Regions from separate parts of the Acerihabitans sp. genome, predicted to be linked through region 1. Evidence: predicted binding sites of a transcription regulator. Region 1 holds the regulator's gene; each other region holds the start of a gene.
The links. Region 1 encodes LexA, which represses DNA repair genes until DNA is damaged. Its sites were predicted from a motif close to TNCTGTATGTACATACAGNA; they were not measured.
Positions count from the first base shown of each region.

Region 2: the regulator LexA is predicted to act here: its motif matches at 5,467-5,486, upstream of sulA (SOS-induced cell division inhibitor SulA).
Region 3: the regulator LexA is predicted to act here: its motif matches at 3,410-3,429, upstream of VGC33_RS12760 (DinI-like family protein).
Region 4: the regulator LexA is predicted to act here: its motif matches at 1,297-1,316, upstream of dinG (ATP-dependent DNA helicase DinG).

Region 1 covers NZ_DASWOM010000090.1:22,387-30,342, forward strand. The annotation lists gene dusA (tRNA dihydrouridine(20/20a) synthase DusA) at 243-1,253, opposite strand; gene rcsA (transcriptional regulator RcsA) at 1,717-2,346, shown strand; gene zur (zinc uptake transcriptional repressor Zur) at 2,502-3,011, shown strand; gene VGC33_RS15190 (CsbD family protein) at 3,276-3,485, opposite strand; gene lexA (transcriptional repressor LexA) at 3,864-4,472, opposite strand; gene VGC33_RS15200 (diacylglycerol kinase) at 4,596-4,961, opposite strand; gene plsB (glycerol-3-phosphate 1-O-acyltransferase PlsB) at 5,087-7,546, shown strand; gene ubiA (4-hydroxybenzoate octaprenyltransferase) at 7,594-7,956, opposite strand, start outside.
Region 2 covers NZ_DASWOM010000079.1:13,793-21,748, reverse strand. The annotation lists gene helD (DNA helicase IV) at 1-1,891, opposite strand, end outside; gene VGC33_RS13105 (YccF domain-containing protein) at 2,048-2,494, shown strand; gene yccS (YccS family putative transporter) at 2,527-4,650, shown strand; gene VGC33_RS13095 (TfoX/Sxy family DNA transformation protein) at 4,691-5,296, opposite strand; gene sulA (SOS-induced cell division inhibitor SulA) at 5,506-6,012, shown strand; gene ompA (porin OmpA) at 6,364-7,446, shown strand; gene matP (macrodomain Ter protein MatP) at 7,515-7,956, opposite strand, start outside.
Region 3 covers NZ_DASWOM010000077.1:14,500-22,455, reverse strand. The annotation lists gene VGC33_RS12775 (LysR family transcriptional regulator) at 82-966, shown strand; gene VGC33_RS12770 (SDR family NAD(P)-dependent oxidoreductase) at 1,156-1,950, shown strand; gene azuC (stress response protein AzuC) at 2,199-2,282, shown strand; gene VGC33_RS12765 (hypothetical protein) at 2,352-3,200, opposite strand; gene VGC33_RS12760 (DinI-like family protein) at 3,448-3,690, shown strand; gene VGC33_RS12755 (SDR family NAD(P)-dependent oxidoreductase) at 3,784-4,548, opposite strand; gene VGC33_RS12750 (c-type cytochrome) at 5,512-6,888, shown strand; gene VGC33_RS12745 (sugar dehydrogenase complex small subunit) at 6,875-7,411, shown strand; gene VGC33_RS12740 (GMC family oxidoreductase) at 7,408-7,956, shown strand, end outside.
Region 4 covers NZ_DASWOM010000074.1:6,074-14,029, reverse strand. The annotation lists gene VGC33_RS12065 (ABC transporter ATP-binding protein) at 1-356, shown strand, start outside; gene VGC33_RS12060 (ABC transporter permease) at 358-1,089, shown strand; gene VGC33_RS12055 (YohO family small membrane protein) at 1,105-1,209, opposite strand; gene dinG (ATP-dependent DNA helicase DinG) at 1,383-3,524, shown strand; gene VGC33_RS12045 (hypothetical protein) at 3,556-4,425, opposite strand; gene ybiB (DNA-binding protein YbiB) at 4,745-5,725, shown strand; gene VGC33_RS12035 (M3 family metallopeptidase) at 5,811-7,664, shown strand; gene VGC33_RS12030 (hypothetical protein) at 7,691-7,930, opposite strand.

The sequences.
Region 1 (7,956 bases):
TGATAAGAAACATATTACAAAAACCGTGCCAATAATAAAGCACGCCTCACCATTGAAAAATAACGATAAATATTGTTATGTTCGAGATGGGAATGGTCTTTTTGACTAAATAATAGTTATTATCACCGCTATCGGCCGCCTTATTCCGCGATTCCGCGCCATGGCCGTAGTAGCCCTCATAACGCACCTTCACCGCCGGCGGCGCATGCCAGTACATATTGGCCGGAGAAAGCCGACAAGATTTATCCGGCAATGCACCGCATCGGTTCAGCTTTTGCCACTTTGGCCAATGCCTGGCGCACCACATCAATACCGGCTCCGGCCTTGTGGGCGTTTTCGCTGAGATGGCGCCGCCATTGCCGCGCACCCGGCACGCCCTGGAATATTCCAAGCATATGACGGGTCATATGGCCAAGGTAGGTGCCTTGGGCCAGTTCGCGTTCCATATAAGGATACATGGCTTCCACCACCGCCGTCATATCGTCATGCGGATCGGCGGCGCCGAATAACCGGCTGTCGACCTGACCAAGCATGCCGGGGTTCTGGTAGGCCTCTCGCCCTATCATCACGCCGTCCAGGCGGTTAAGATGCCGTTCCGCTTGGTCAAGTGTGGTTATGCCGCCGTTGATTGCAAGCGTAAGGGACGGAAAATCGCGCTTGAGCTGATAGACGCGATCGTAGTCCAGCGGTGGGATTTCGCGGTTTTCCTTCGGGCTTAGCCCCGACAGCCACGCTTTTCGCGCATGGATGATAAACGTATCGCAGCCGCCGCGCTCAGCCACGGCCTGAATAAATTCGCACAAAAACGGATAGCTATCCTGCTCGTCGATGCCGATGCGGGTTTTTACCGTCACCGGAATAGACACCGCGGAGCGCATGGCGGCAATACAGTCGGCCACCCGCTCGCGCTCAGCCATCAGGCAGGCGCCGAAGCGGCCGTTCTGCACCCGGTCCGACGGGCAGCCCACGTTAAGATTAATCTCGTCATAGCCCCGCAGCTCGGCCATGCGGGCACACTGCGCCAACGCATCCGGCTCGCTGCCGCCCAACTGTAACGCCAGCGGATGCTCGGCCTCGTTATAGGCCAGATAGTCGCCTTTGCCATAGAGCAAAGCGCCGGTGGTCACCATTTCGGTATACAGCAACGCATGACGCGTCAGCTGCCGCAGGAAATAGCGGCAGTGGCGGTCAGTCCAGTCCAGCATCGGCGCGACAGAGAAGCGCTGCGAGGGAAACCGCGCCGCGGCTGGCATGTTTAAGGATTTGGCTGCTAGAGCATTCATAAGGTCAGGTGCAGGCATCAAAATAGTTCAAGAAACGCTGGGATGTTATCAAGGTATTCTATCACAGTATTCCCATGAGGTGACGATCTCCACAATCTCGATTCATTAATCATGTTAATGTTTCTATTTTGCTAAACATCGTATAATGTTTCATTCCTGTTAAAAATTATACTTTTAGCAACCCATGGAACGGCCATTTCATCCCAAATGAGCGTCATTCCATCCCAATACCTCCCCAAGTGATTTACAAACCGATCATAATCATTTATCACATATTCATAATGTATATTTAAACGCCAATACAGAAAAAAGGTAGAAAAATGATTAATCAATAAACAAAATGGGTTTTATCTTTCATAAACTCCAATGTCGTCTTTTTATCTGAAGCCCTCTTTACCCTTGGATGGATCTAATTGCAGATATCATTATCATTATGACAGTGTTTATACTTGACCCTTGCACTTATACCAAATATGCGATCAAAAGTTCGTTGCCGGCAAGCGGTATTAAAGGTGCAATACGTGACGTGGACAATGTGAGCACTTTGCGATTAAGATGCAAAACCTCTAAACCGTCGATAATTTTCATAAACCAAAATTCTTATCAATATCAAGGTGATAGTGAAGATCTAAAATCTATAATCGATGAGCAGCCGTTGACGCTTTTTTTTATCTTCATTGGCAATGAAAATATCAAATTCCATGATTTTGTTCCCATTAGGGACAATGTGATTATTTTATCAAAGTTTATTAAAATCAGCACATTGTTAATGATAATTCGCTACTTTATGGATACAAAAGCTTGGCGAAACGGGGATTCCGCCATTGGCTTCTCGCCATTGCGTTTTAGTAAAACGGAAGTGGAAATTCTAACAATGTGGATGTCCGGTTATGATACATTGTATATTTGTACCCAGTTGCATATTAAAGAAAAAACCCTGTCTTCTCATAAAATTAATATAAAGCGTAAAACCAAGGCCAGCAATAAGCAGGTGATTTATCATTTAATTGCCATTGCTAACAGCGTAACAGACAGTATTAATATCCGTTATCCCGTTTGCTGAAAAACAGCAGTGGCGCAGATGTGGCTGCCCATCCCCGAGTTAATCCCCGCGATTTTATCGACACCCATAGCGCAGCAGCGTGAAACGCGCCGCTATTCGGCGTTTTTACGCCTTCATGATAAGATAGACTAAGGATTAAACTGCGGGGAATCATTATGAATATCACCGATCGGTCTCAACTGCTCAGCCAGGCTGAACAGTTATGCCAGCAGCGCAATGTGCGTCTGACGCCACAACGATTGGAAGTGTTGCGCCTGATGACACAGCAGGTCGGTGCAATCAGTGCCTACGACCTGCTCGACCTGCTGCGCACAACGGAACCGCAGGCCAAGCCGCCGACGATTTATCGCGCGCTGGATTTCTTGTTGGAACAGGGGTTTATCCATAGGGTCGAGTCCACCAACAGCTATGTTCTGTGCCATCATTTTGAACAGCCCAGCCACACCTCCGCTTTTTTTATCTGCGATCGCTGCGGTCAGGTCACCGAACAATCAACCGAAGGCATTGAAGAGATACTACAGAAAATGGCCCAAGCCAGGGGGTTTACCATGCGTCATAACGTGGTTGAGGCCCACGGTTTTTGTCTCATGTGCGCCGAGGTACAAGCCTGCGACAACCCTCAGGACTGCGGGCATGACCATAGCGTGGCGATAAAAAAACGCTAACGGGCACCAGCCGATCCGCTACGCCAAACGGAAAAATGCCATCACGCGTCGCTACAGGGAATGGAGAACGTTTTACCCGCGCCGGATATGAAAAAATACGCCTGTAGCATTACTATAGCCGAAGGGCGAATAGATATAGCGAAGGAGGGGTGGATAGATAAGGCCAGCAACGGCTGTAGGGTGGTACATCCTTGTACCTTTGGGTAGGAACACTTGAGAACCAATTAACCCGCACTTGCGTGGTGGTCAATTCTTCCAAAATTATTACCAACGATATTTATTACGTGTTTCCCAATCCTTGACTTCCGTTTCAGCGGCTTCTTTACCATAACCATAACGCTCTTGGATTTTACCAATTAATTGATCGCGTTTGCCTTCCACCACGGTCAAATCGTCGTCGGTAAGCTTACCCCATTGTTCTTTCAATTTGCCTTTAAATTGTTTCCAATTACCGCTGGCTTCGTCTTTGTTCATCGGAATTCTCCTTGGCTATCGGTTTATCAGTCAACATAATTCATCACAGGTTTTATATACTGCGTGGATATAGGGAACTGTCTTTAGTCCCGAAACCTGCTGTGTCATAAGCTAACCCTATGAATAAAGTATAGCAGGGGATTTGGCGCGAGGTTCATTAAGCAGACGATTAGACCATACAGGCAGGGTTATTATCGCTGGAGCGGCGATAAATTGAAATAAAACAGGGGGTAGAGGGCATGGGGCAGTACAGCGCCAATTGTAACGAAATATTAACCACCGCCTGCGTTGACGACTCGCCGCTGCCTGTTTACGGCGACAGTCATTGTCCCACGCCGCCGGACATCAGACAACGGCGCGGCACGGGGTGGCCTGTCGTCAGATCCAGTTGCCGTTGCGAATGACGCCGACCGCCAAACCTTCAATGGAAAGCTCCTGCTCGCGCAGGTCGACGATGATGGGTGAGAACTCGCTGTTTTCCGGCAATAATTCAACAATATTACCGTGCCTTTTCAGGCGTTTCACCGTCACTTCATCATTAATGCGCGCCACCACCACCTGGCCGTTATGGGCGTCCTGCGTTTTATGCACCGCCAGCAGATCGCCGTCCATGATGCCGATATCCTTCATGGACATGCCGCTGACGCGCAGCAGGAAATCCGCATGGGGTTTGAACAGATCGGGATCTATCTGGTAATGGCTTTCAATATGTTGTTCCGCCAGCAATGGCTCGCCGGCGGCCACGCGGCCGATAAGCGGCAGCCCGGTCTCTTCTTCTATCAATAAGCGGATGCCGCGCGAGGCGCCGGATACGATTTCAATGGCGCCCTTGCGTGCCAGCGCCTTGAGATGCTCTTCGGCGGCGTTAGGAGATTTGAATCCCAGACGATGCGCGATCTCCGCCCTGGTCGGCGGCATACCGGTTTGCGCAAGATGATCGCGGATAAGGTCAAAAACCTCTTGTTGTCTGGCGGTTAGTGCTTTCATTCCATCCCCTGTTTGTTTATACAGTCTTTATGTGAGTATATACAGGTCCGCGGCAATTGAAAACCATAAGCGTTGCAAATCGTGATAAAACCCCGGCTACGGCCGAGCGCGGACGAATATTTCTCAAATATGCCGCCATAGCAGTGTTATCCACACGAATAGCGCCAATACAATGGCCAGGAACACCGCCGCGGAGCCCAGGTCCTTGGCCCGGCCCGAAAGCGGATGCAGTTCTGGCCCGATGCGATCCACCACCGCCTCAATGGCGCTGTTGATGATTTCAACAATAAGCACCAGCCAGACCGAGCCCATTAACAAAATCCGCGCCACCGGATCGCGTTCAAGGAAACAGGCGAGAATAATCGCCGCCACGGCGGCCACCGCTTCCTGGCGAAACGCGGCTTCATGTCGCCAGGCGGCGCGACATCCTTTGATGGAATAACCCATGGCGTTAAAGATGCGTCGAAGCCCGTTGGTTTGATTTGCCATAATTTTATGCACTAATGAAAAATTGTGCCTATATTACCGTTTCTTCTCGTTCGCATCACCACAGATCTGTCGCGCGGTTTCTGGTATTCTTGTGGCGCAATGCTAACAAGAGGCTTCACGAAGATATGTCAGGTTGGCGTACTATTTATTATACATTGTTGGATTTACCGCTCCGGCTACTGGTGCGAAGTAAAGCTATTCCCGCTAATCCCCGGCAAGAAGCCGGTTTGGATCCGCTGCGGCCAATGATGTATGTTTTGCCCTATAATTCCAGGGCGGACCTGCTCACCCTGCGCGCGCAATGCCTGCGGTTGGGGCTGCCCGATCCGCTGATCCCCCTGGATATCGACGGCGTGCTCTTACCGCGCCACGTCTTCATCCACGATGGTCCCCGCGTTTTTCGCTACTTCTCGGAAAAGCTGGAATCAGTAAAGCTGTTTCATGATTATCTTGATTTACATCGCAATAATCCACAGCTTGATGTCCAGATGGTGCCGGTGTCCATTATGTTCGGCCGTTCGCCCGGTCGCGACGGGCAACAGCACCAGCCGGCGCCGCAGCTACGGCTGCTCAATGGTTTCCAGAAGTTCATCGCGGTACTGTGGCTGGGGCGCGATAGTTTTGTGCGTTTTTCCCGACCGCTGTCCATGCGCTTTATGGCGAATGAGCATGGCACCGATAAAACCATCGCGCAAAAGCTGGCCCGCGTCGCCATGATTCATTTTGCCCGCCAGCGTCTGGTGGCGGTAGGGCCGCGTCTGCCGGTCCGTCAGGATTTATTCAACAAACTGCTGGCATCCAAGGCCATTGAAAAAGCCGTGGAGGATGAGGCACGCACTAAAAAAATCTCGGCGGACAAAGCGCAGCAAAACGCCATCGAGCTGATGGAGGAGATTGCGGCGGATTTTTCGTATGAAGCCGTGCGTTTGTCGGATCGGGTGTTGAGCTGGACCTGGAACCGGCTCTACCAGGGACTGCACGTGCGCAACGCCGAACGCGTTCGCCAGTTGGCGGAGGACGGCCATGAAATTGTCTATGTGCCGTGTCACCGCAGCCATATGGATTACCTGCTGCTGTCCTATGTGCTTTATCATCAGGGACTGGTGCCGCCGCATATCGCCGCCGGCATCAACCTGAACTTCTGGCCGGCGGGTCCGATTTTCCGCCGGCTGGGCGCTTTTTTTATCCGGCGCACCTTCAAGGGCAATAAGCTCTACTCCACCATATTCCGCGAATACCTGGGTGAATTATTTACCCGGGGCTATTCAGTGGAATATTTTATGGAGGGAGGACGCTCGCGTACCGGGCGCCTGCTTGATCCCAAGACCGGCACCCTGACCATGACCATCCAGGCGATGCTGCGTGGCGGCAACCGCCCTATCACGCTGGTGCCGATTTACGTTGGGTATGAACATGTTATGGAAGTGGCCACCTACGCCAAGGAACTGCGGGGAGCCACCAAGGAAAAAGAAGGATTCGTGCAGATGGTGCGGGGGTTGCGTAAATTACGCAACCTGGGCCAGGGTTATGTCAATTTTGGCGAACCCTTGTCGTTAAGCGTCTATCTTAACCAGCGGGTGCCGCACTGGCGTGATTCCATCGACCCTATCGAAGCCCAGCGTCCCGGCTGGCTGGCGCCCGCGGTGGACGATATCGCCGCGCAAATCATGGTAAGGATAAATAACGCCGCGGCGGCGAACGCCATTAACCTGTGTTCCACCGTGCTGCTGGCTTCCCGTCAGCGTTCCCTGACCCGCGAACAGCTTTTGCAGCAGTTAACCTGCTATCTGGAGTTGATGCGCAACGTGCCCTACGCCGCTGATGTCACGGTGCCGGACACTACGGCGCAGGACCTGCTGGAACATGCCCTGGCGATGAATAAATTCAGCGTCGAACAGGATACCATTGGCGATATTATCTACCTGTCCCGCGAACAGGCGGTACTGATGACCTATTATCGCAACAATATCCAGCATCTGTTTATCCTGCCTTCGCTGGTCGCGAGTATCATTATCGGTCATCCCGGCATCGATCGCGGGCAGCTATTGCACCGTATCAACCTGCTTTATCCCCTGATGAAAGCCGAGCTATTCATGCGTTTCGAGATGCCCCAGCTCGGCCCGGTCATCGAAGCGCTCATCGGGGAACTGGCGCGCCAGGAGCTGGTTGTCGAGCGCGCCGCGCAGCTGTTTTTCAACCCGGCGCGGGCATTTACCCTGCAACTGCTGGCGGCGGGGGTGCGCGAGACGTTGCAACGCTATGCCATCACCTTTTCGCTGTTACGCTTCAATCCGCAAATCAATCGCGGGACGCTTGAGAAAGAAAGCCGGATTATGGCCCAGCGTCTTTCGGTGCTGCACGGTATTAACGCGCCTGAATTTTTCGACAAAGCGGTATTTTCCACATTGGTGGCCACGCTCAGGGATGAAAGCTATATCAGCGACACCGGCGATGCCATTGGCGAGAAGGTGAATGAGGTCAGCGAGATCCTCGGCGAGCTGATGACCCCCGAGGTGCAATTGACCATTAACAGCGCAAGCCTGTTGGCCGCGACGCCTGAAAACGACCCCGCGCCCATGTTATGATATCCGCGGCGGGCGAATGCCGACGCATCGCCCGTCTTTACGCCCTGTTATAACCGGGCCTGGCCGAAAAAACTCAGCGCAATGCCGACAAAAATCAGCATGCCCACCAGGTTGTTGTTTAAAAAAGCTTTAAAGCAGGCGTCGCGATCCCGCCGCGCAATCAGTTTTTGCTGATAGACAAACAACCCTCCCGCCAGCGCCAGGAACGCATAAAATACCATGCCAAGCGACGCCAATGCTCCCAGCCAGGCAAGCAATAGCAGCGTCGCCGCCTGTAGTAAACCGATAATCAATTTGTCATGGCGTCCGAAGAGAATAGCGGTGGATTTAACACCGATGCGGATATCATCATCGCGGTCCACCATGGCGTATTGCGTATCGTATGCCACCGTCCAGAGGATATTGGCGGC
Region 2 (7,956 bases), on a different contig from region 1:
ACAGCGCCTGCTCGATTACCGATTCACGCGCCGGCGCGGGAAATCCGTCCTTGCCCTGCGTCAGTCCGATGATAATCACATACTCCGCCTCCTGCCCTTTGCTGCCATGGAAGGTCATGAAATCGAGGTTTAGCAGCGGCCAGCGGGTGGCGGCTTTGTCCAGCTGCGATGGGCGCAGGTAGTGATAGCGGGCCAGCACCAGGATCCGCTCATCGCGGCGCGCGTAGCCGCTGAGCTTATCCAGCAGCGCATCCAGGGCGTCGTCCGGCAGGATCATTACCGATTTTTTCGTCCCCTTGGACAGGCTGTTAAGCGGTTTTTTCAGCTGATGGGGATTTTGCAGCACGAACGCATTGGCCACTTCGCCGATACGTTGATTAAAGCGGTAGGTGGTATCCAGAGCGCACTGCGCCCCCTGGCCAAAGCGTTCGACAAATGACGTGGTAAGGGCAAGTTCGGCGCCGCTGAAACGATAGATGGCCTGCCAGTCATCGCCGACGGCAAACAGGGACGTCCGGCGATTTTGCTGGTACAGCGCATCCAGCAGTCGCGCGCGCTGCGGGGAGATATCCTGGTATTCGTCCACCAGGATATGTTTCCAGGGACTGATAAAGCGGCCTTTCTGCAGAATATCCACCGCCTGGTGGATCAGGCCGGAAAAATCGACCGCCCCCTCGTCCTTAAGCGCCTGCTTCCAGGCTTTTAACAACGGCGCCAGCAGCCGGACACGTTTGGTAAACAGGTCGCGAATGTCCTCCGGCGCCTGTTCAATCATTTGCGCCTGACTGCCGCCGTGCATTCTCATTAATGAAATCCAGCGCTCGATCCGTACCGCCAGGCGTTGGGCCAGGCGCTCATCGCGCCAGAAATCACCCTCGGGAACTTCCCACGCCAGCTCATCGACGATCCATTGTCGCCAGCCTTTCGCCTGCGCTTTTTTCTGCGCGCACTGCTCCCGCCAATGGGTAACCAGCAATGTGCGCCGCGCCAGGGTATCGGATTCCAACGCGCTGATGACCGGGGATTTTTTGCTGCCCTGGCGGATGATGAACAGCGCCAGGGCATGGAAGGTCCAGGCCTTGACCCCGTCGACCTGCAATCGCGACCGGATACGATCGTCCATCTCCCGCGCCGCCTGCCGGCCGAACGCCAGCATCAGGATCTGTTCCGGCAGCGCTTCCTTGCGCCGTATCAACCAACCGGCGCGCGCCACCAGCACCGAGGTCTTGCCGCTGCCCGCGCCGGCCAGCACCAGTAAAGCGCTTTCGCCATTGATCACGGCGCGGCTTTGGGCAAGGTTAAGCGGCGAGCTTTCCACGGTATTGAAAAAATCCTGATGCGCAATCAGCATCTGATCGGTCCATAGCTGGTTGCGCTGCAACACCTTGGCCGGCCCCTGCTCCAGCCACTGCAGGCAGAGACGGTAATTCTCGCGGCAGCCGTCAAACTCCTCCAGGCGCGTTACCGGCAGCGGCAGCGCGGCGAAGGCTTCCCGGATACTTTCCTGCAATGCCGCCAGTTGATGCAGCGTAAACCAGCTATCGCGCGCCGTCGTGTGCTCAATGGCGGTGATCTGCTGTTGCAGGACAGTGGCGCAGATTTCGCTCATCTCCCGGCTCCATTCCTGCCAGGCCTTTTGCAGATAATGATGAAAGCGCTGCGTTTCCTGCCATTCGGTGCCGTGCAGGCGCACCACTTTCTCTTCCGGCAGTACAAACTCCAGTTCACCCCAGACGATGCCCCGCCGGCAATGGATAGCAACAATTTGATTGAATGGAATAAGGTATTGATGCTTATCACCGCTGACCTCGACGCCGGCATGCAGCAGCAGCACCCGGTTGTAGGGATGCTGGGCAAGGTGCTTGCCGAACGAGGTGGATTTCAGTTCCATAAGGTATGCCTGGGTTCCGTGTCGTTTATGCGTCGGGAGGTAGTGTAGCCATTTTAACTTGTTCTGCTCCAGCGTGGAAATCAGGGTAGAATACCCGTTATCCTTTATGGGTAATCAATATTAATAACAAAACTGTGAATTGACACTTTGGGGACTATGCGTACATTACTCAATATACTGAACTTTTTTTTAGGCGGTTTTTTTACCACGCTGGCGTGGCTGCTGGCCACCCTGCTCAGCGTGGTAATGATATTCAGCCTGCCTTTTTCCCGTTCCTGCTGGGAGATAACCAAACTTTCCCTGCTGCCCTTCGGCAATACCTCGGTGCATGTGGATGAACTGTATCCGGAAAACCGCAGCGCGGTGTTGTCATCAGGCGGCACGCTGCTCAACGTGGTGTGGTTTGTGCTGTTCGGTTGGTGGTTATGCCTGTCGCATATCCTCACCGGCATCGCGCAATGCCTGACGATTATCGGTATTTTACCGGGGATCGCCAATTTCAAACTGGCCGTTATCGCCCTATGGCCGGTGGGACGCCGTGTGGTTCCCGTGGAGTTTGCGGAACAGCTGCGCGCGCATCCGGACCGCCGTTTCTACCGTTGAAGCCATCATAAGGACGTAATGTGGGATACAGTGTGCTGACGCGAGCGTCGGGCCTGCGGCGTTTTGCCTTCAGCAGCCGCTGGCGCTACAACCTGCGGATTTTTATTGCCCTCGGCGGCGCGGCGGCGCTGCCCTGGTGGCTGGGCATGGCGACGCTGACCATTCCGCTCACCCTGGGCGTGGTGGCCGCGGCGCTGGCGGATCTCGACGATCGCCTCAGCGGCCGGTTGCGCAACCTGCTGATCACCCTGGTGAGTTTTTTTATCGCCGCGGTGTCGATAGAGCTGCTGTTCCCTTATCCCTGGCTGTTCGGACTGGGCCTGGCCGGATCAACCTGCGGGTTCATCCTGTTGGGCGCCCTGGGACAGCGTTATGCCACCATCGCGTTCGGCGCGCTGCTGATTGCCGTTTATACCATGCTGGGCGCCGCCATGTACCAGACCTGGTATATGCAGCCGGCGTTGCTGCTGGCGGGCGCTATCTGGTATAACCTGCTGACCCTGTTCGGCCATCTGCTGTTTCCCATCCGGCCGCTGCAGGATAACCTGGCCCGCTGTTATGGCCACCTGGCGCAGTACCTTGACGCCAAGGCCAATCTGTTCGACCCGGATACCGAGGGAACCGACGACAGCGCGCTTATCGAGGTGGCGATGGCGAACGGCGCCCTGGTGCAGGCGTTGAATCAAACCAAGGCGTCGCTACTGACCCGTCTGCGCGGCGATCGCGGCCAGCGCGGCACCCGGCGTACGCTGCATTATTATTTCGTGGCGCAGGATATCCACGAGCGGGCCAGCTCCTCCCATGTGCAATACCAGCAACTGCGCGAACAGCTACGCTATAGCGACGTACTGTTTCGCTTCCAGCGGTTGCTGGCGATGCAGGCGCGCGCCTGCGAGGCATTATCCCAATCGATCCTGCTGCATCAAACCTACCAGCACGACGGCCGTTTCGAGCGCGCCTTCCTTCATCTGGAAGCCGCCATCGGCCGCGTTGCGGTGCCGGGGCAGGTCAAGGCGCTGAAACATTTGCTGAATAACCTGCGCGCCATCGACGCGCAGCTGTCCACTATTGAATCGGAACAGGCGGTTGCCCGCAATAGCCCGGAAGAGAACAACCTGGCCGATGATAAGCTGACCGGCTGGAGCGACATCCGCATGCGCATCAGCCGTAACCTGGGCCCGGAATCGGCGCTGTTCCGCCACGCCGTGCGCATGTCGCTGGTATTGTGCGTCGGTTATGCCTTTATCCAGCTCAGCGGGATGCGTTATGGCTATTGGATCCTGCTGACCAGCCTGTTTGTCTGCCAGCCCAACTACCAGGCGACGCGCCGCCGGCTGGCGTTGCGGATAATCGGCACGCTGGCGGGCATCCTTATCGGCCTGCCAATCCTCTATTTTGTCCCGTCCATCGAAGGACAACTGATACTGATCGTGGTCAGCGGCACGCTGTTCTTTGCCTTTCGCAACGTGCAGTATGCCCAGGCGACCATGTTTATCACCTTACTGGTAATGCTGTGTTTCAACCTGCTTGGCGAGGGATTCGATGTGGCGGTGCCGCGGGTCTTCGACACCTTCGTCGGCTGCGCCATAGCCTGGGCGGCGGTCAGTTTTATCTGGCCGGACTGGCGTTTTCGCCGCCTGCCGGCGGTCATGAATAACAGTCTCGCGGCCAACTGCCGCTATCTTGACGCCATTCTGGTGCAGTATCACCAGGGCAAGGATAACCGCCTGGAATACCGTGTGGCGCGGCGGGATGCCCATAACCGCGACGCGGAGCTGGCCTCGGTCGTATCCAATATGGCGGCGGAGCCGCGGACCCAGGCTGAATTGCTGGAATCGGCGTTTCGCCTGTTGTGCCTGAACCACACCTTCCTGAGTTATATCTCTACCCTGGGCGCGCACCGGGAGCGGATTGCCGATCCGCTAATGCTGGGCGTGCTGGACGATGCCGCCTGTTATGTGGACGACGCGCTGCAATGCCAGGAACAGTTTGCGCAGCGGGTGGAGCAGGAGCGGGAACGGCTTATCGCGCGCATCCAGCGGCTGCTGCCGGATCCGGAGGCCAGGGAACAGCTGGTTTTACAGCAGATCGGCCTGTTGCTTGATCTGCTGCCGGAACTGATTGCGCGCAAACAGCATATCGAGAAACAGGGCTGATGCTGCATGCCGCCGCAACGGCGGCATGCATAACCGGCTGCTACCGGCAGGATAGATGTTTAAACCAGTCCAGGAGTTCGCTGCGCTGGCCCTGCGGCAACGCGGCGTAATGGCGGCCGGAGAGCGCCCCTTCCAGCGCGAGCAGCACGGTGACGCTCAGGTTTTTCTTGATTTTACGAAGCTTCAGGTAGCTGCTTTTGGCGCCGTGGTAGCGCAACGCATCGATATCCTGGATGCCGGCTTTCCATAACAGGCGCTCGATGCCCTGCCCGATATTGGGCAAATCCTTTAGCCGCGGACGGGCTGCCTTATCGCACGTTTCCTGCCTGGCCTCGTCGACGGCATGGCGCGCCAGCTCAAGAAGGGTGCGCGCGTCTCCCCACAGGCGTTCATCCACATGATAATAGTTAAGCGTTACCGGCAGGCCCCGTTTGGTATATATCAGCCGGTTCATCCCCTGCCTGAGGTAGATATGTTCGCTTTGGCGGGTGCCCCGCAGATACAGCTCGCCATCCAGTATCAAGCCGAACATGATCTTGTCCGAGGCAATGCTGTACCCGCCGAATTGCGAACGGGTGGAGATATCACCCAGGGGCGAAAAGCAAATTTTTGCCTGTGTAATCCGGCAGTTATGTAGTATATCCATGAACTTCTCCTTGTTGTGGACCGCGAGATTCCTTACTCAAAATTCGCAACAGCCCATAAAAATACGGTATTTTCCCAGCGGTTTTCAACTTAATCCGGCCGCCGCGGCCATTAAGTGGCAATTCTGCGAAGGTCATTAAATTTTTGATTGATTTTCACGCCAAACCCCTATACTGTGTTTATATACAGTTACACAGGGGCGGACACAAAATGCAGATTCAATACCATGCCGACTTTTCTCCGGCGCAGCGTAACCAGGGTGAACAGGCAATCGACAACCAGACCGCCCCGCTGGAGCAGGGTTTTATCAGCGAAGTGGTTTATGTCGAGGATCAGCCGGTTGTCGGGCATATTCTGCTGCCGCTGCTGCGCCTGCTGGGCACCCAGTCGCGCTGGCTGCTCTGGCTTACGTCATCACGCAGATTGAGCCGCCCCTGGCTCGAACAGTCCGGCCTGCCGCTGGAAAAAATGGTACAGCTGCGTCAACGCACCGCGTTCGACACCGTTGCCGCCATGGAAAAAGCGCTCTGGACGGGAAATTACAGCGTGATTTTGGGGTGGTTTCCGGCGGAATTAACGGCGGATGAGAAGATTCGCCTGCGCGACGCGGCGCAGCACGGGGGCACTTATGGGTTCATTATGTACCCGCAAAATGAGGTGTGCCAGAAATCTGGACAGTTTTCAGGCTTAAAGATTCATTCTACTTTGTATCATTAAGTAAATTTAAGATTAATCTCATTAGGGGCGTTAAAACCTGTGATTTCCGCCCCTGTAATTGAGAACAATCCAGTATATACGCGGTTCGCCGCCCTTAACCGACAGTAAAGCGATTTCAAGTTTCTCGCCGATATCATCAATCAAGCCTATATGAAACGCTGTTTTTTATTAGCGGCTTACTACATCTTACTTGTAAGTTTCCCACTTCGTTGTAGACTTTAATTCGCCAGGGCTGCTCTATAACGCCTTTTAACGGCGATGTACAAACCCAGAGCATGGACACTGGCAATGGAATATTTAAATTAGCTTTAAGAGCTCATTGCCTATTTGGATGATAACGAGGCGCAAAAAATGAAAAAGACAGCTATCGCACTTGCAGTGGCACTGGCGGGTTTCGCGACCGTAGCGCAAGCCGCTCCGAAAGACAACACCTGGTACACCGGTGGTAAACTGGGCTGGTCCCAGTATCACGATACCGGGTTCTACGGTAATGGTTACGACAACCGTATCGGCAATGGCCCTACCCGTAACGAGCAGATCGGCGCTGGTGCTTTTGTTGGTTACCAGGCTAACCCTTATTTAGGGTTTGAACTGGGTTATGATTGGCTGGGCCGTATGGCATACAAAGGCAGCGTTGATAACGGTGCGTTTAAAGCCCAGGGCATTCAGTTGACCACTAAACTGAGCTACCCGCTGAACGATGACCTGGACATTTATACCCGTCTGGGTGGTATGGTATGGCGTGCTGATTCCAAAGCCAACTACGGTAACGGAGCCAATGGTCGCCTGAGCGACAATGACACTGGCGTTTCTCCGTTGGCCGCCGCTGGTCTGGAATACGCAGTCACCAAAAACTGGGCAACCCGTCTGGAATACCAGTGGACCAACAACATCGGCGATGCCGGTACCGTTGGCGCCCGTCCTGACAATGCTCTCGTGAGCGTGGGTGTTTCCTACCGTTTCGGTCAAGATGAAGTTGCTGCGCCTGCTCCGGCTCCTGCCGCCGCACCGGCTCCTGTTGTCCAGACCAAACGCTTCACCCTGCGTTCAGACGTTCTGTTTGCCTTTAACAAGGCACAGCTGAAACCTGAAGGCCAGCAAGCGCTGGATCAACTGTATTCCCAGTTGAGCTCGATGGATCCTAAAGACGGCTCCGTTGTTGTCCTGGGCTTTACCGACCGTATCGGTACTGACCAATACAACCAGAAACTGTCCCAGGCCCGTGCGCAGAGCGTAGTAAGCTACCTGGTGTCCAAGGGCATCCCCGCCGACAAGATTTCCGCACGTGGCATGGGTGAATCCAACCCGGTCACCGGCAATACTTGCGATAACGTGAAACCACGCGCAGCGTTAATCAACTGCCTGGCACCGGATCGTCGCGTAGAAATCGAAGTGAAGGGTATCAAGGAAGTGGTAACACAGCCGCAGGCTTAAGTGTTGTCAGCTTCATAAAAAAACCCCGCCTTGCGGGGTTTTTTATTGCCCGTACCACTATTTCCCGACTACTTGTCCTCCCCCAGGATCGCTTTTAAATCGTCTTTCAGCGAAGTCATCTGCGTGGCGTATTTCTCTTTGCGCTCCGCATCCTCGAGCAGGCTGACAATGGTTTCCGACAGGGTTTTACCCCGTCGCTGCGCCAGGGCCGCCAAACGCTGCCACACCAGATATTCCAGATCGATGGATTTTTTGCGCGTGTGTTGATGCTCAGCGTTAAAATGACGTTTGCGTCTTGCCCGTATCGTCTGCTTCATGCGATTGTCGAGCGCCGGATTCATATTCTCCTGGATCCAGAGAATAATGTTGTCGGGTTGATGCTCATAAAGCACCAGGGCGGCAATGGCTTCCTCCGCCGCGCTGTTTTCTTCATGCCGGGTGATTCGTTCACCTTCACGATGTTTTTTTACCAGATAGGTCCATTTCCATCCGGTTTCCAGGTTCTCAAGC
Region 3 (7,956 bases), on a different contig from region 1:
CGCGGCGACAAAAGCAAACTTATCCGCTATCCAGCATAATAAAGGATGCTAATGTAACAGTGACGAGATTAAGGATAATGAGTGGAACGTTTAAGCGATTTGCGACTTTTTATCGAAGCGGCGATGTTGGGCAGTTTCTCGGCGGCCGGACGTAAGCTTGGCTGTTCGCCGGCGGCGGCGAGCGCGTGTATCGTCCGTCTGGAAACCGGTCTTAAGGTCCGCCTGTTTGAACGGACCACCCGGCAGCTCAGACTGACCGACGAGGGCAAGCTGTTCCTGAGCTATAGCCAACGCGCCGTGGAACAGCTAAACGACGTCACTGAACTGTTGCGCGCCGGCAAGGATGAAATCAAAGGCACGATAACGCTTACCGCGCCTTCCGATTTCGGCCGCAATCGCCTGATCGGCCTATTGGACCGTTTTCGCCACGATTTTCCCGCCATTAATTTTATTCTCTCCCTGTCCGACGCCGCCGCCCCCATCGGCGACGATACAGATATCGCCATCCGCTATGGACGACCCGGCGACGGCGCCTTCACGGCCCGTAAACTGGCCGACAGCCATCGGGTGGTTTGCGCCGCGCCGGGACTGCTGTCGCAATTGAGCCCGCCGCCGGCGCCCGTCAGCCTGCAGGCCTTGCCGGCCATTGTCCTGGTTAACGCCCTCGGCATTCAGGAACCCTGGGTTTATCGCAATGAAGGAAATATGCCGCAACAGATGATGGTCACGCCGGCTTATACCACCAATGATGGCGATATCAGCCACAAATGGGCGATCCTGGGTTATGGCTTCGCTTATATGCCCATCCTTGATATCAGGGAAGACCTGGCCGCCGGTCGGCTGGTGACGGTATTAGATGAATATTTCATCGAGCCGGCACCCCTGTATGCCCTGTATAACCGTAATAAATTCCAGGCGCCCCGCATCAAAAGGCTGCTGAATTTCCTGCTCGAAAGCCTGGCATAACAGCGGACTGAAAGCGGTTTTAACACCGGGTCAGCGCGGCGCGGTATGCGGCCTGGATCAAGAATACGTACAGCGTTGCCCCGCCCCGCTTAACGCCGCCAGCGCCATGACCTATCATGGTAGAACGAGGACAGGCCGTCGGTCATACCTCCCCGTCCTGCTTCCCACCTTTTTTTTCTGGAGACTATTATGCATATTGATTTATCGGGCAAAAACGCCATCGTCACCGCCTCCACCGGCGGCATTGGATTTGCCATCGCCACCGGGCTGGCGCGCGCCGGCGCCTCGGTGGTGATTAACGGCCGCAGCCAGGCCTCGGTGGACAACGCGCTGAGCCAGTTGCACCAGGCGGCGCCGCAGGCGACGGTAACGGGCGTGGCGGCTGATTTGTCCAATGCGGCGGGGGTTAGGCTGCTGACCGGCGCCGTGCCCTCCGTCGATATTTTAGTCAACAATGCCGGTATTTACGGCCCCAAGCCCTTTTTCGATGTGGATGACGATGAGTGGGAGCGTTATTTCCAGACCAACGTGATGTCGGGCGTGCGGCTGGCGCGCTTTTACCTGCAAGGCATGCTGGACCGCGGCTGGGGACGCATGGTGTTTGTCTCGTCGGAGTCGGCGCTGAACATCCCGCCGGAAATGATTCATTACGGCGTGACCAAAACGGCGCAGCTGGCCGTGGCTGGCGGCCTGGCCAAGCTTGCCGCCGGTACCGGGGTTACGGTGAACTCCGTGCTGCCCGGCCCCACGCTGTCCGAGGGGGTGCGCGACATGCTGCAGGATTCCGCCCGGGAGGCGGGCGTGAGCATTGAGCAGGCGGGTACCGATTTCGTGCGCACCCATCGTTCCAGTTCCATTATCCAACGCCTGGCGACCCCCGAGGAAATAGCCAACCTGGTAATATACACCTGCTCCCTCCAGGCGTCGGCCACCACCGGCGCTGCGCTGCGGGTGGACGGCGGGGTTATCAACAGCATCGTCTAGCGCTGAACAAGACAAGAAACGATGCGCAAGGATAAATATCCGGCCATGCCGCGCCGCTGGGGTAATCCGTTGCGCGCCAGTCCGCCGCGGGATGGCTGTAAAGTGTTAATGAACGGCGGCAATATTGTGAATTACACCTTTTTTTATGTGATGTGCATCACAAATATTTGCATTTATGTGACGAAGGTCATATTATTACCCCATCAAAGGCAATCACTTTACAGGTCAATCCTGGTTAGGGGACGCATATGAAATTCCGTAAATTCCTGAAAAAAATGCTGCTGTCATACGTTAATACCGTGAAAGACGTACCGCCCGGTGCCATGTATTAATTTCCATGATTGCAAAAAAGCTGCCGCGGCAGCTTTTTTTTTTGGGGAAAATCGGGTAGGCAAGGAAAGTCAATGCGAGTCCTGGTCCCAGTACTGATATTGCGTGGCCGTGCTTCGGTGCCGCCTGATGACCGCCAGCGGCAGAATTTCCCTGTCGCTGCCATAGCTCAGGATGCAGTTGCCCCTATCATCGTTGCGCCGGCACTCTTCCACTTTGGTCAGTTGGCTCATCGGCGTTATGGACACCGAGAAAGAGCCTGCCTCCCTGCCGTCTACGCCATACAGGTAGCGGGTGCTGGCGTGCAGCGAACGCATTGAGCTGAAATAACCCTTATCATCATAGGCATAGATATTTACGTCGTTGCTGAAGGGATCGCTTCCCCGCGCGGTGCTTTTGAGGAGCCGCAGGTTTTTATCATAATCATAGATCGCGGTGGTAAAACCGGGTTGGCCGTTGATGGTAAAGGCATCCGTCGAGGAAGTGATCACGCCCTTTTCGCCGACAAAAAACCGGCTCTTACCCTGCTTATGGTTAACCAGCGACTGCTTGCCGTCCTGGTCGATGATGATGGCGATATCGTACTCGCTCTCCCAGCCATCGCCGGATTTTACCGTATGATTGGACATGCGCAGGGTCATATGGCCCTCCGTCTTGTGGTAGTCGTACGCTTCTTCGCTTAGGGCGCTGCAGGCATCGAAACTGATGCTTGACCGGGCCTGTTCATCCAGATCTTTTCCCACCATACCCGCCACCACCAAGCGTATGTCGCCTTTGGCGGTACCGCTTAACATGATTAAGTTATTGCTGTCGTTGATGGTTTTCTTAGCCGGGGGACATTGATTTTCAGCCGCGGCGGCGTGGGCGGCCAACCCGGCCAGCAGGATCAATACCGGCAATCGGTAAATTAGTTTAATCATATTCATTCCCAGGCAGAGCTGTTATGCGGATATCCACTCAAAAGTCAGGTTGCCGAAGGGGCGAAAAGGATTGAGCACACCAGAAAAGTATACCCTTGATGTTAACACGGTGCCACGTCTACGCCATGCCAAGCCCTGATGCAAACGGCGCGGCCGCCGCTTTTTTTACCCGGGATCCGGCGAAAGCGCCTTGCAATCATCCTGGCAAGACCTGTATATTCAGCCAGTAAAATTAAGAGGATGGATCATGCACGTTAAACTGATTTACGATAAACGAAATTTCGGCTCCTTGCCCGGTGCCGACAGCCTTATCCTGGCCGAACTGACCAAACGCGTTCAGCAGACTTTCCCCGACGCCGGCGTCGAAACCAAACCGATGCAGCGCAACGGACTGGACACCGATGCCAGTAAAAGCGACAAAGCCATCCTGGCGCGTATCGTTGAGGAAATGTTCGACGACTCGGCTGAATGGCTCACCGTGGCGGAATAACCGGCAAATGCCATGCCCCGGCGCCGGCCGGGGGAATACGCCGCCGTCAATCCCCAGGCGTCGGCGCAAACGTTGCAGCACCGCCCTTTGTTCTCACATTGCACTCTGGCCGCCGTCCACCACCAGCGCCTGTCCCGTCACATACGATGCCCGATCGGAAAGCAGGAACAGCGCGACCTGTGCCATTTCCTCCGGTTCCGCCATGCGCCCCAAGGGGATGCCCACGGCGTAGGGATGCGACTCGATACCCTGCTCATCGGTGGTAATGCGTCCGGCGGTCATCGGCGTGCGGGTGATGGAGGGATTGATGGAATTAACCCGGATGCCGGCGGGTCCGAATTCCACCGCCGCCGCCTGGGCCAGCGAGACAATGCCGCCCTTGCTGGCGCTATAAATCGTAGTGCCGGGCACCGCTATTTTTGCCAGCACCGAGCCGTTAAAGACAATCGCGCCGCCGCCTCCCTGGCGCTTCATCTGCGCCACTTCCGCCTGCAGGCAAAAGAATGCCGCCTTCAGATTGGTGTCGATGATCCGATCCCACAAGGCTTCATCGAGCGTTTCAATCGGCCCGCCGCCCGCAACGCCGGCATTGTTGAACGCGCAATCCAGCCTGCCGTAGCGCGCCGCCACCTGTTCAATGACCGCCGCGATAGCCTCGGTGCGCGTCAGATCCGCCGCAATAAATATCGCGCTGCCGCCGGCCTGTTCAATCTCGGCCACTACGGCGAGACCCGCGTCTTCCCGGCGTCCGGTTAACGCCACCCGCGCGCCCTCGCGGGCGAACAGGACGGCGCTCGCCCTGCCGATGCCTGAGGTGCCACCGGTGACCAATGCCACCTTACCCTGCAATAAGCCCATGATATTCCCCTGTATAGCTACCGAACGGGCATGGCGGCCTGCTTATGCCATGCAACATAGATGATAGTCATCATCTATTTGGCAATTATATGTCGATCGACATTTATTTTGTCAATAAGGTAGCGCTTTATTTTGGTCAGCGCGGAAACAACGGAAGGAGACGCGGCGCAATCGACAGGACGCAAGAACACATCGGCATCCAGGCGGATGCGGCGTGGGGAGGCAGGACCGCCGCCGTACTAACGGCAAAGGCGACGTATATTTTCAGCCCGGCTTATGGCCAGACGTGGATCCAGCAAATGCCGGCGGCCAGGACAAAAAAAGCCATAAAACACAGCGTGGTCACCTGGGAGTAGGTGAGTTCGCATTTTTCCTCGGTCATATCCGTATCCTCGCTAATTAAACCTGCCCATGACGTTACGGCGGGCGCCACTTTTCCATACGATAAAAGCCGTGACGTTGGCGCCCCCGCCGCTATTACGGCCTACCGCCGCCGCCGCTGGTTTAGTCTAAAGCTATACCAGCGTGTTTATATAATATCAATATCTTATTTTTTAAACCGTGCTGTAACCGGCGACTCCCTTCGCTCCGCCGCGATATTCCTGCCTGTTCTTCCATGCCGGATGCGTTACCTTTGGGCGTTTGCCCGAAGATTTCCCGGCACAACCCGATCATAATCACATTTTTGCCGCTATCAATCGGCTGTCCTGCCTTTTTTATCGTTAAAAAGAAAATTATTCACCTACCCGTCAGCGGACCTTTTTTCAGGACCCTGAATCATTCTGATACAAAAACAACCTACCATATGTTAATTATTTGTTATAAAACATGACTTGTATGGTGATATACATCATGTTTTACATGATGAGTCCGCTGGACATAATGCAAAAAATTATAAAAATACGTTTTATTTTAATTATTTAAAGGAGCAAGACCGTGAGGCGTCATTATCTCCCTCTCGTCATGGGACTTCTCTTGGCGGGCGGACCCAACGCAGGGGCCGCGGATAAACCGGCATCAGAGGATCTGGTTGCGCAAGGAAAATATCTCGCTACCGCCGCTGACTGCGGCGCCTGCCATACGTCTCCCGATCGGGGCGCGCCCATGGCCGGCGGGTATGCGATACAATCCCCGTTAGGCAGTATAGTCGCCAGTAATATTACCCCGTCGACGGTGTCCGGCATTGGCGATTACAGCGAGCGGGATTTTGCCCGCGCCGTTAGAGAGGGCATCGATAAGCAGGGTCGACATCTTTATCCGGCCATGCCTTATACCTCTTATTCGCGCATTACCGACGCCGATATCCATGCGCTGTATGCTTATTTTATGCAAGGCGTGCAACCGGTCGATACGCCGGCGCCGCAAACCCATTTACCCTTCCCCTTTAATATCCGGGCATCCATGGCGCTGTGGAACCGGCTGTTTGCCGGCGATACCCCGTTGACGCCAACCCCGGGCATTGCCGATAACATCAATCGCGGCGATTATCTGGTTAACGCGCTGGCGCATTGCGATACCTGCCACACGCCGCGCAATGCCTTGATGGGTCAGGACAACGGTAAAGCCTTGTCCGGGGGCAGCCTCGGCAGTTGGTATGCGCCGAATATCACGCCCGACCGCAACTCCGGCATCGGCGACTGGTCGGACGCCGACCTGACGCAATATCTCAAGACCGGTCACGTCAGCGGCAAAGCGCAGGCGGCGGGTCCGATGGCGGAGGCCATCGAGCACAGTCTGCAGCACCTGTCCGATGCGGATATCCAGGCAATGGTGGCTTATCTGCGCCGTATCCCGGCGGTGGATACCGGCGCGGCCAAGCCGCGCGACGGATATGGACAACCCTCCGACAGTGAACTGACCCAGCGCGGCCAGACGGATAATATCGATGCCGGCTGGCAGGTTTTCAGCGGCAGTTGCGCCAACTGCCATCAGGCGGACGGCCAGGGCAACCGCCTTTACCCCTCTCTGTTTCATAACAGCGCCACCGGCGCGGATCGCCCGGATAACCTGGTCGCCGCTATTTTGTACGGCGTGCGTCGTAACGTAAACGGCGAAGAGATCGCCATGCCGGCCTTTGGCCCGGAGGCTCACTTCAGTGAACGGCTCAGCGATCGGCAGATTGCCGATGTCAGCAATTACGTGCTCAAGCATTACGGCAATCCCAAGATTAGCGTTAGCGCCGACCGGGTAAGGGTGATTCGCGAAGGGGGTGACAAACCGCTGCTGGCCAGGCTTACCAGCCCGGCGGCCATGATTACCGCCGGGATTATCCTGTTGCTTGCCGTGATGTTGCTGGTGGTGCTGATAACTCACAAAAGGAGACCACATGGCGCAAAATAATCATCCGCCGGTGTCGATGGCAAGGCGTCGCATGTTGCAGGGGATGGGTGTTTTATCACTCAGCGCGGTTTGCGCCTCCCTGTTCCCCGCCGTTAAGGCGCGGGCGCAGGCATTAAGCGAGAGCGGCTTTATGCCCCTGTCCTCCTTTTTGGTTAGCCGCCCGGTCAGTCCGGTCCTGGGCCAGCGCTATTACACCGCGTTGGTTAAACACCATCCCGACTTTCCCGCCAGGCTTACCGCGCTCGGCAATTACCTCAACGGCCGCCATTTTGGCCATGTGGATGAGTTCCTGGCAAGCCTGAGCCCGGATGACGCGCTGATCCACACAGCGACCCTGATGATTTCCGCCTGGTACACCGGCGTCGTCGGTGACGGTGAACACCTGGAGCTGATTGCCTACGCGCAAGCGTTAATGTATCTGCCGACCAAGGGCATTCTGGTGGTGCCGACCTATGGCGGCGGCCCCGACTCCTGGGGCGGCAAACCCATTGAGCCAACCTCGGTCAAAGGATCGAATCTATGAGCGAAAAAAATGTTGATGCCGATGTGATTATCATCGGCTCAGGCGTCATGGGCGGCCTGATCGCCACCCAACTGGCAAAAGCGGGAAAATCAGTAATTATCCTTGAGGCGGGGCCGCGCGTTAAGCGCGAGGACATCGTCGAGCGCTTTCGTAATTCCCCGTTCAAGATGTCATTGACCAATATGAAACTTCAGGGCGTGGGCTCACCCTATCCCGATTTGCCTCACGTGCCTTCCACCTATGGCAGCTACCTGCAACAAACCGGCCCGGTAAAATATCCGACCAAATATTTGCGCGTGGTGGGCGGAACAACCTGGCACTTCGGTTCGGCCCTGTGGCGCATGATCCCCAATGATTTCAAACTGAACTCGCTTTATGGCCGCGGCAGGGACTGGCCGTTTGGTTATGATGAACTTGAACCCTGGTACGGCGCGGCCGAACGCGAGCTGGGGGTATCCGGCGTCGACGGGCAGGATGAAAGCGGACAGGGCAAACGTCCGTGGCCGCCGCGCTCCACGCCGTTCCCGATGAAAGGACTGACGCCA
Region 4 (7,956 bases), on a different contig from region 1:
TCGACGAGGCGCTGGCGCTGGCGGATCGTATTGTCCTGCTCGACCAGGGGCAGGTGATACAGCAGGGCACGCCGCGCCATCTGCTGACGTTGCCCGCCAACGCGTTTGTGCGCGATTTTTTTGGCCGCAGCGATATCGGCATAAAATTACTGGCGCTGGGCGCGGCGGGCAGCCATGCGCGCAAAGGGGAGCGGCTGGCCGGCAAACCGATCGCCGCCGCCATGACCCTACGCGAGGCCTTGTCGGAATTCGTTTCCCGCCAGACCGAACTGCTGCCGGTGGTGGATGAGCTGGGCGCATCGCTTGGGGTGCTGCATTTCCGCGATCTGGTCAAGCCGTCGGGGGAGGAGGAATAGCATGGCGCGCCGGATAATTACCGATCCGCTGCTATGGTGCGTGCTGCTATTGCTGGCGCTGATGTTCGGCATGACCCGGCTGGACTGGCTGTTCTCACAGCTGTTCCCGGCGCTGGATCGTCCGGTCTATCTGCAGGATAGCTTTGCGTCCCTGGCCTGGGCCCATGTGCAGCTGGTCGTGTTCTCAAGCCTTATCGCCGTGGGGATCGGCGTCGGCGCGGGTATCGGCGTGACGCGGGCGGCCGGTCGCGAGTTCCGCTCGCTGGTGGAAACCATCGTCGCGGTCGGCCAGACCTTCCCGCCGGTGGCGGTGCTGGCCGTCGCGGTGCCGGTAATGGGGTTCAGCGAGCAGCCTGCCATTATCGCGCTGGTGCTCTATGGCCTGTTGCCGATCGTGCAGGGGACTATTACCGGTATCGAAACGGTGCCGGCCTCTATCCTGGAAACCGCCACCGGCGCCGGCATGAGCCGCTGGCAGATATTGACGCGGGTGGAACTGCCGCTGGCCGCGCCGGTTATCATCAGCGGCATCCGCACGTCGGTGATTATCAACATCGGCACCGCCGCCATCGCCTCTACCGTCGGCGCCAAAACCCTCGGTTCACCCATCATCATCGGCCTGAGCGGTTTCAATACCGCTTATATCCTGCAGGGCGCGCTGCTGGTGGCCTTGCTGGCGGTGATAAGCGATATGCTGTTCGAACGCTGGCTGCGCTGTTTCCACCATGGATAATGCGCTGAGCGGTTCTCAGCTATGGACGATAACGATATACCCGGCCAGCATCACGCCGCCGATGGCGCCGAGAACGCACAGTGAGATCAGGCCGAACACGCCCGCTTTGATAAGATTCATACCTTTCCTTAAGTCCGCGATTCATTGCATTATAAGCGCTGCGCGCCGGTGACGAAAGGCTGAACGTCGATTCCAGATCCCGCGGGTAACTGAAGATATATACAGCATAAGGCTGACGCCGGGGCCGGTCTGTGGGACAATACGCCCTTACTCTCTTGAGAAGATATAGGTTCATGCCCCTGTCGGTCGCAACCAAGGCGCAAATCCATGATTGGTATAAAGCGCTGCAAAAACATATCCCGGATTTTATTTCCCGCACGCCGCAGCGCCAGATGATTGCCGAAGTGGCGAAAGCGCTGTCCGGGGAAATCGAACGTCATCTGGTGATTGAGGCGCCCACCGGCGTGGGCAAAACCCTGTCTTACCTGATCCCCGGCATCGCCATCGGCCGCGCCGAGGAGAAACCCCTGGTGGTCAGCACCGCCAACGTGGCGCTGCAGGACCAGATTTTCAGCAAAGACCTGCCGCTGCTGAAAAAACTGATCCCGGATTTAAAATTTACCGCCGCCTTCGGCCGCAGGCGGTATGTCTGCCCGCGCAACCTGGCGGCATTGGCCGCGGACAGCGTATTCCAGGGCGACCTGAAGCTGTTCCTCGACGACGGCATGGCGCCCGCGGAGGGTAAAGAACGCACGTTGTGCGGCCATATGCAGCGGGACCTGGACCGCTTTGCCTGGGATGGCCTGCGCGATCATTATCCCAAGTCGGTGGGCGACGCGCTGTGGGGCAAACTCAGCACCGATAAAGCGAACTGTCTCGGACGTAATTGCCATTATTTCCGCGAGTGTCCGTTTTTTATCGCCCGCAAGGAAATTGAAAGCGCCGATGTGGTGGTGGCCAACCATGCGCTGGTGATGGCGGCGCTGGACAGCGAATCGGTACTGCCCAATCCCAAGCATATGCTGCTGGTGCTTGACGAGGGGCATCATTTGCCCGACGTGGCGCGGGATGCGCTGGAGATGAGCGGCGAAATCACCGCCGGTTTCATCGCCCATCAGCTGGAACTGTTTATGCGCCAGACCGAACAGACCCTGGCGCAGTTCAAGCCGGCCAAACCGCCCCTGCTCAGCGGCGCCGAACGTCTGAAGAACCATTGCGCCGAAATACAGGAACTGGCGGCGCTGTTTGAACAACAGGCCGCCTCGTTCCTGCCCAGGGACAGCGTGGCGGGGGACTTTCGTTTTGAAATGGGCCTGTTGCCCGCCGCCATGGGCGAGCTGGCCGCGCGGTTGTTCAAGCTCACCGACGCGCTGCGTATGCTGACCGAGTTTCTGCTTAACGATTTGAGCGAGAAGACCGGCAAGCAGGATATCGTGCGCCTGCACCAGGCGCTGCTGCACACCAGCCGCACTCTGGGTTACTGGGAAACCACCAGCCGTTTATGGAAGCTGGCGGCGCGCGATAAAGCGTCCAATGCGCCGATTTCCAAATGGCTGACCCGTGAAATGTCCGAAAGCGGCGCACACCTTTTCCTGCACTGCGTCGGCATCCGGGTCAGCGATCAGTTGGAAAAGCTGCTCTGGTCGAAGATCCCCCATGCGGTGGTGACCTCGGCCACCCTGCGTTCGCTTAATAGCTTTGCCCGCCTGCAGGAGCTGTCGGGATTGGACGAGCGGGCCGGGGATCGGTTTGTCGCCCTCGGGTCGCCGTTCGACCATCGCCATCAGGGCAAACTGGTGATCCCGCAAATGCGCAACGAGCCGGTGATGGCACGGGAAGGCGAACATCTGGCTGAAATGGCCGCGTTTTTTCGCGCCCAGCTGGCCGCCGGCGCCCATCGGGGCATGCTGGTCCTGTTTGCCAGCCACCGGGCGATGCAGCTTTTCCTGACCCATGTCGCCGATCTGCGGCTGCAACTGCTGGTGCAGGGCGACCAGCCGCGCTATCGGTTAATCGAGGAACACCGCCGGCGGGTCGACCAGGGCAAGACCAGCGTATTGATGGGTCTTCAGTCCTTTGCCGAGGGGCTGGATCTGAAGGGCGAACTGCTGACCCAGGTGCATATTCATAAAATCGCCTTCCCCCCCATCGACAGTCCGGTGATCCTGACTGAAGGCGAATGGCTGAAGAGCCAGAAGCGGCACCCGTTTGAGGTGCAAAGCCTGCCGAGCGCCTCGTTTAACCTGATCCAGCAGGTGGGGCGGCTTATCCGCAGCCATGAATGCACCGGCGAAATCGTTATCTATGACCGGCGCCTTATGACCAAATCCTATGGCGCGCGCCTGCTGGCGGCGCTGCCGGTCTTTCCCATCGAGCAGCCGGCGATGCCCGCGCCGGCCGGGGCCAAGTCCGGTAATATCGCGGCCAAGGGGTGATACCTCGCCGGGCGGCGCGATGGCCGCCTATTCAGGCATGGCTTTCATTTTCCAGCTTCTGCGCAATGGCTTGTCGCGCCGCCTGGGTGACCTGTTCCACATACCCCGGGCAATTAAACAGCGTTTCATAAACCCGGTCGGCGATAGGTTGAATAAGTTCCAGGCAATTCATCTGCCGGTTATCCATATGCTGCCTTACCAACGCCACGGTGGACGTTGCGGAAGCATTTTCGACGCGGGCGATATGGGCATATTTATGCCAAATACCCGTTTCAGCCATGGCCTGCTGGATAATATCCCGTTTAAACGTCGCGGTGTGATCAATCGGCTTATTTTCCATGCCTCGGGCGGTCATGACCTGATCAATGGTTCTATTAATCCGCGCTGGAAGATAAACCTCGAATTCTTGCATTTGCCAGGCGAGCTTATCTTGTTTTCGATTCAACAAACCCGATGCCATGTCCTTAACCACGGCCTTCGCGATTTGGCTAATATAGACCTCAAGCTCTACCGGCTGGTCATGTAATACTTCCAGAGAGGAGTATTTTTTTAGCGTCGATCCTTCGGTCATGTCAGTATTATTTTTTTGTGCAAAAACAAGGTCATAACGTTTGCCATTAAAACCGGCGAGGGCGCGCATAAAAGACATAAACCCCCGGTCGGGCAATGGACCGCCGCTGTCCCGGAAAGACGGCATGGCCGCGCCATCGCTGGTTTCAACTTCGGCGCCATGATTTTCCTCGCACTCCATGGTTTTTGCTGAAGCTCTAGCGGAATTATTCCTGATATTAGCCAGTTTTTTTATCAGGGTCGTTAATATGTTTGTCCTGATTTTAAGCTGGCTCGAGGTCCATGATGTAATTTTTGTATATACTGATGGATTATTGCCAGTTATATGCATAATGCTTTCCTGATGATAGCTAATAATAGAGAGCGGTTTAAAATACAGAATTTTTTATATCACGCATTTACCGGCCATTCTAGGCATTTACCCTTCATTGAGCGTTATCTACAAGTTCACTCAAAAAGAACATCGCTTTTGGTTTAGTTATTAAAAAACCTGTAAAGAATGTCAAATATTCACCAGCCGGGGCACCAGACTTCTTTACCCACAGTACTTTATTAGCGCCCTAAGGAAAGGTATGGTGGAGGGAGACATCCGCGCGCGGGCGACGGACGGTAGATTTTGAACTTTTCCTCGAGGTTGGCGACGATTGGATATGGATTATAGCAAGGTGATTAAAGAAGTCGGGCGGGGCAAAAACCATGCCCGCAACCTGGACCGGCCAACGGCCGTTGAACTCTACCGCGCCATACTGGCCGGGGAGGTACCGGAGCTGGAACTCGGCGGGCTGTTGATTGCCTTTCGCATCAAAGGCGAGGCCGAACAGGAGATGCTGGGGTTTTACGAGGCGATGCAGGCACGGGTCATGGCGCTGCAGGCGCCGGCCGATATGCCGCCGCCGGTGGTTATTCCCAGCTATAACGGCGCTCGCAAGCAGGCCAACCTGACGCCGCTGCTGGCGATGGCGCTGACGCGCCTCGGCTTGCCGGTAGTGGTACACGGCGTTACCGAGGATCCGGGTCGGGTCACCAGCGCGGAAATTTTCCGTGAATTGGGCGTGGCCTGGCATGACACCGCGCTGTCGGCGCAGGGCGCGCTGGTGCTGGCGCGCGCGCCGGTGTTTATCCCGATCCGCCATCTGTGCCCGGCGCTGGACGCCCAGTTACAGTTGCGCTGGCGCATGGGGGTACGCAACAGCGCCCATACCCTGGCCAAACTGGCGACCCCGTTCCATCATCATATGCACTGGCGCCTGTGCAGCGTATCGCATCCGGAATATATCACGCGCATCGCCGCCTTTTTCAACGCCATCAACAGCAGCGGCCTATTGATGAACGGCACCGAGGGCGAGACTTACGCCAATCCGCAGCGGCTGGCTAAAATCTATGCCCTGCATCAGGGGCAACAGCAATTATTACTGGACCCGCTGGCGCATCCGCTGCCGCCGCTGGAAAACCTGCCGGGCGGGCGCGACGCGCTGACCACCGCCCGTTGGACCGAAGCCTGTCTGCGCGGCGAATTTGCCTTGCCTGAGGCCATCCGACTGCAATTGGCGGCCATTTTACTTGCCACCGGCCAGGCCGCCGCGTTTGACCAGGCGCTGACGGCCGTTGATGCGACGATACCCCACGGCTGACCGCGGCCCGGGGCGTGGAACAATCAAGCCATTGTCGCCCGAATCAGGGCGGCGGTGAATAAACGACATTTTATCGGGAGACGATATGCAACAGGCAGTGGCGTATTTTAACGCCCTTAACCGCGATTACCTGGCGGTTCACCAGACCAAGGAAGATCTGTTCTGGCAACATTATATGGCCATCGGCGGCGCTGATGTCTCCAGCCGATTCGCCGCGGCGGAACAGGCGTATAAACGATTTATCGCGGCGCCCGCGCGCCCTGGGGAGATCCGCCGCCATATCGGCGCGCTGGAACGGGCGCCGCAAAGCCGCGAGCGTGACGACACCCTGCATGGGCTGCGCGGCTGGGCACGCTTTTTCGACTGTAATGTAATAGAGGATGCCAAGGCGCAGGGCCTGATGGATGATATTATCGCCGCGGAGAACGACCTTTACGCCCGGCGCAAAACCCTGGCGCTGACCCATATCAATGATAAAGGCGAGCGGGTTCCGGCCTCGTTGGGCGAACTGATGACCAACCAGGCCAATAACCGCGAGGAGGCGGCGCGGCAAAGCTCGCAGCTGGCGCTGCGCGAGCTGGAACAGTGGCTGCTGCAGAACGGCTTCCCGGCGCTGGTGCGCCTGCGCAACCGCTTCGCCCGTCAGATGGGTTATCGCAATTATTTTGACTACAAGGTCAACAAAACCGAACAGATGACGCCCGAACAGCTGTTTGCCATCCTGGACCCTTTCGAGCAGGCGACGCGGGAGGGCAACTTGCGCAGCCTGCGGCAACTGGCGGCGGACAAGGGCGCGGACGCGCTGGAACCCTGGAATATCCGCTTCAGCACCGCCGGCGACGTGACCCGCCAACTTGACCCCTATTTGCCGTTTGCCGAATCCCTGGGACGCTGGGCAGACAGTTTTAAACGTTTGCATATCGGCTTTAACGGCGCCCGTTTGCAGCTCGATCTGCTGGTGCGTAAGGACAAATACGAAAACGGCTTTATGCATGGGCCGGTGCCGCCGTTCCGGCAGCAGGGCGAGTGGGTTGCGGCGCGCATCAACTTTACCAGCCTGGCCAAACCGGATCAGGTCGGCAGCGGCATCAGCGGCATCAACACCCTGTTTCACGAGGGTGGCCATGCGGCGCATTTCGCCAATATCCGCCAGAATGCCCCGTGTTTTTCCCAAGAGTTTCCGCCCACCTCCATGGCGTATGCCGAAACGCAGTCCATGTTTTGCGACAGCCTGCTGGACGACGCCGACTGGCTGAAACGCTATGCCCTGAACGGCAACGGCGAACCGCCGCCGGATGGGCTGATCCAGGCCGCCATAGCCGCGCGCCAGCCGATGCGCGCCTTTAACGAGCGGCATATCCTGCTGGTACCCTACTTTGAATGGACGCTGTATCAATGGGACGATGAGCAACTGACGCCTGAAGCCATTACGCGGCTGGCGCGGGAAACAGAACAGCGCATTCTGGGTATCGCGGGCAGCCCGCGGCCGACGATGGCCATTCCCCATCTGCTGTCGCAGGAGTCCGCCTGTTCCTATCAGGGATATCTGCTGGCGCTGATGGCCGTGGAGCAAACCCGGCAGTATTTCCTTAAACGCGATGGGTACCTGACGGATAATCCGGCCATCGGGCCTGACCTCGCCGCCCATTACTGGCTACCGGGCAATAGCGTCACCCATGACGACACCCTCAGGAGCCTGACCGGAGAAGGGTTCAATCCAGACTATCTGGCGGCGGCCTGCAACCAGACGGTGGCGCAGGCCTGGCGTCAGGCGCAGGAAACCATCGCGCGGGGATTGGCGCGGCCGCAGCCGGCCGCCGATTTTTCTCTCGACGCCGCCATCACCGTTATCGACGGCGAGCGGGTACTGGCATCCAATGAGCATGGCGATGAGCAAATGTACCGGGAGTTCGCCGAGGCGATTCGCCGGCGGTATTAATGTGACGCGAGGGAAAACCGCGACGATCAGTCTTTATGATAAACCGGGCTGTAGCCTTCGATAGCCTGGTTTTTTTCGGGTGACAAAACCTGACGCGGGCAGCCGCCGGCGGTGGTGGCGGTGGTTTTACCGATACAGGCGCTGTCCGCGCGCGGATTGCGCGGCATATCCTGCAGCCGGTAGGTCGGTTGCGCAAAGGCTGTGGCGCTAAGGGCGAAGACAACGGCGGGGGCGAAGAACAGGCGGGCAAAAAAGCTGTGTTTCATAATAATCACGCTGTAAATAGTATCAT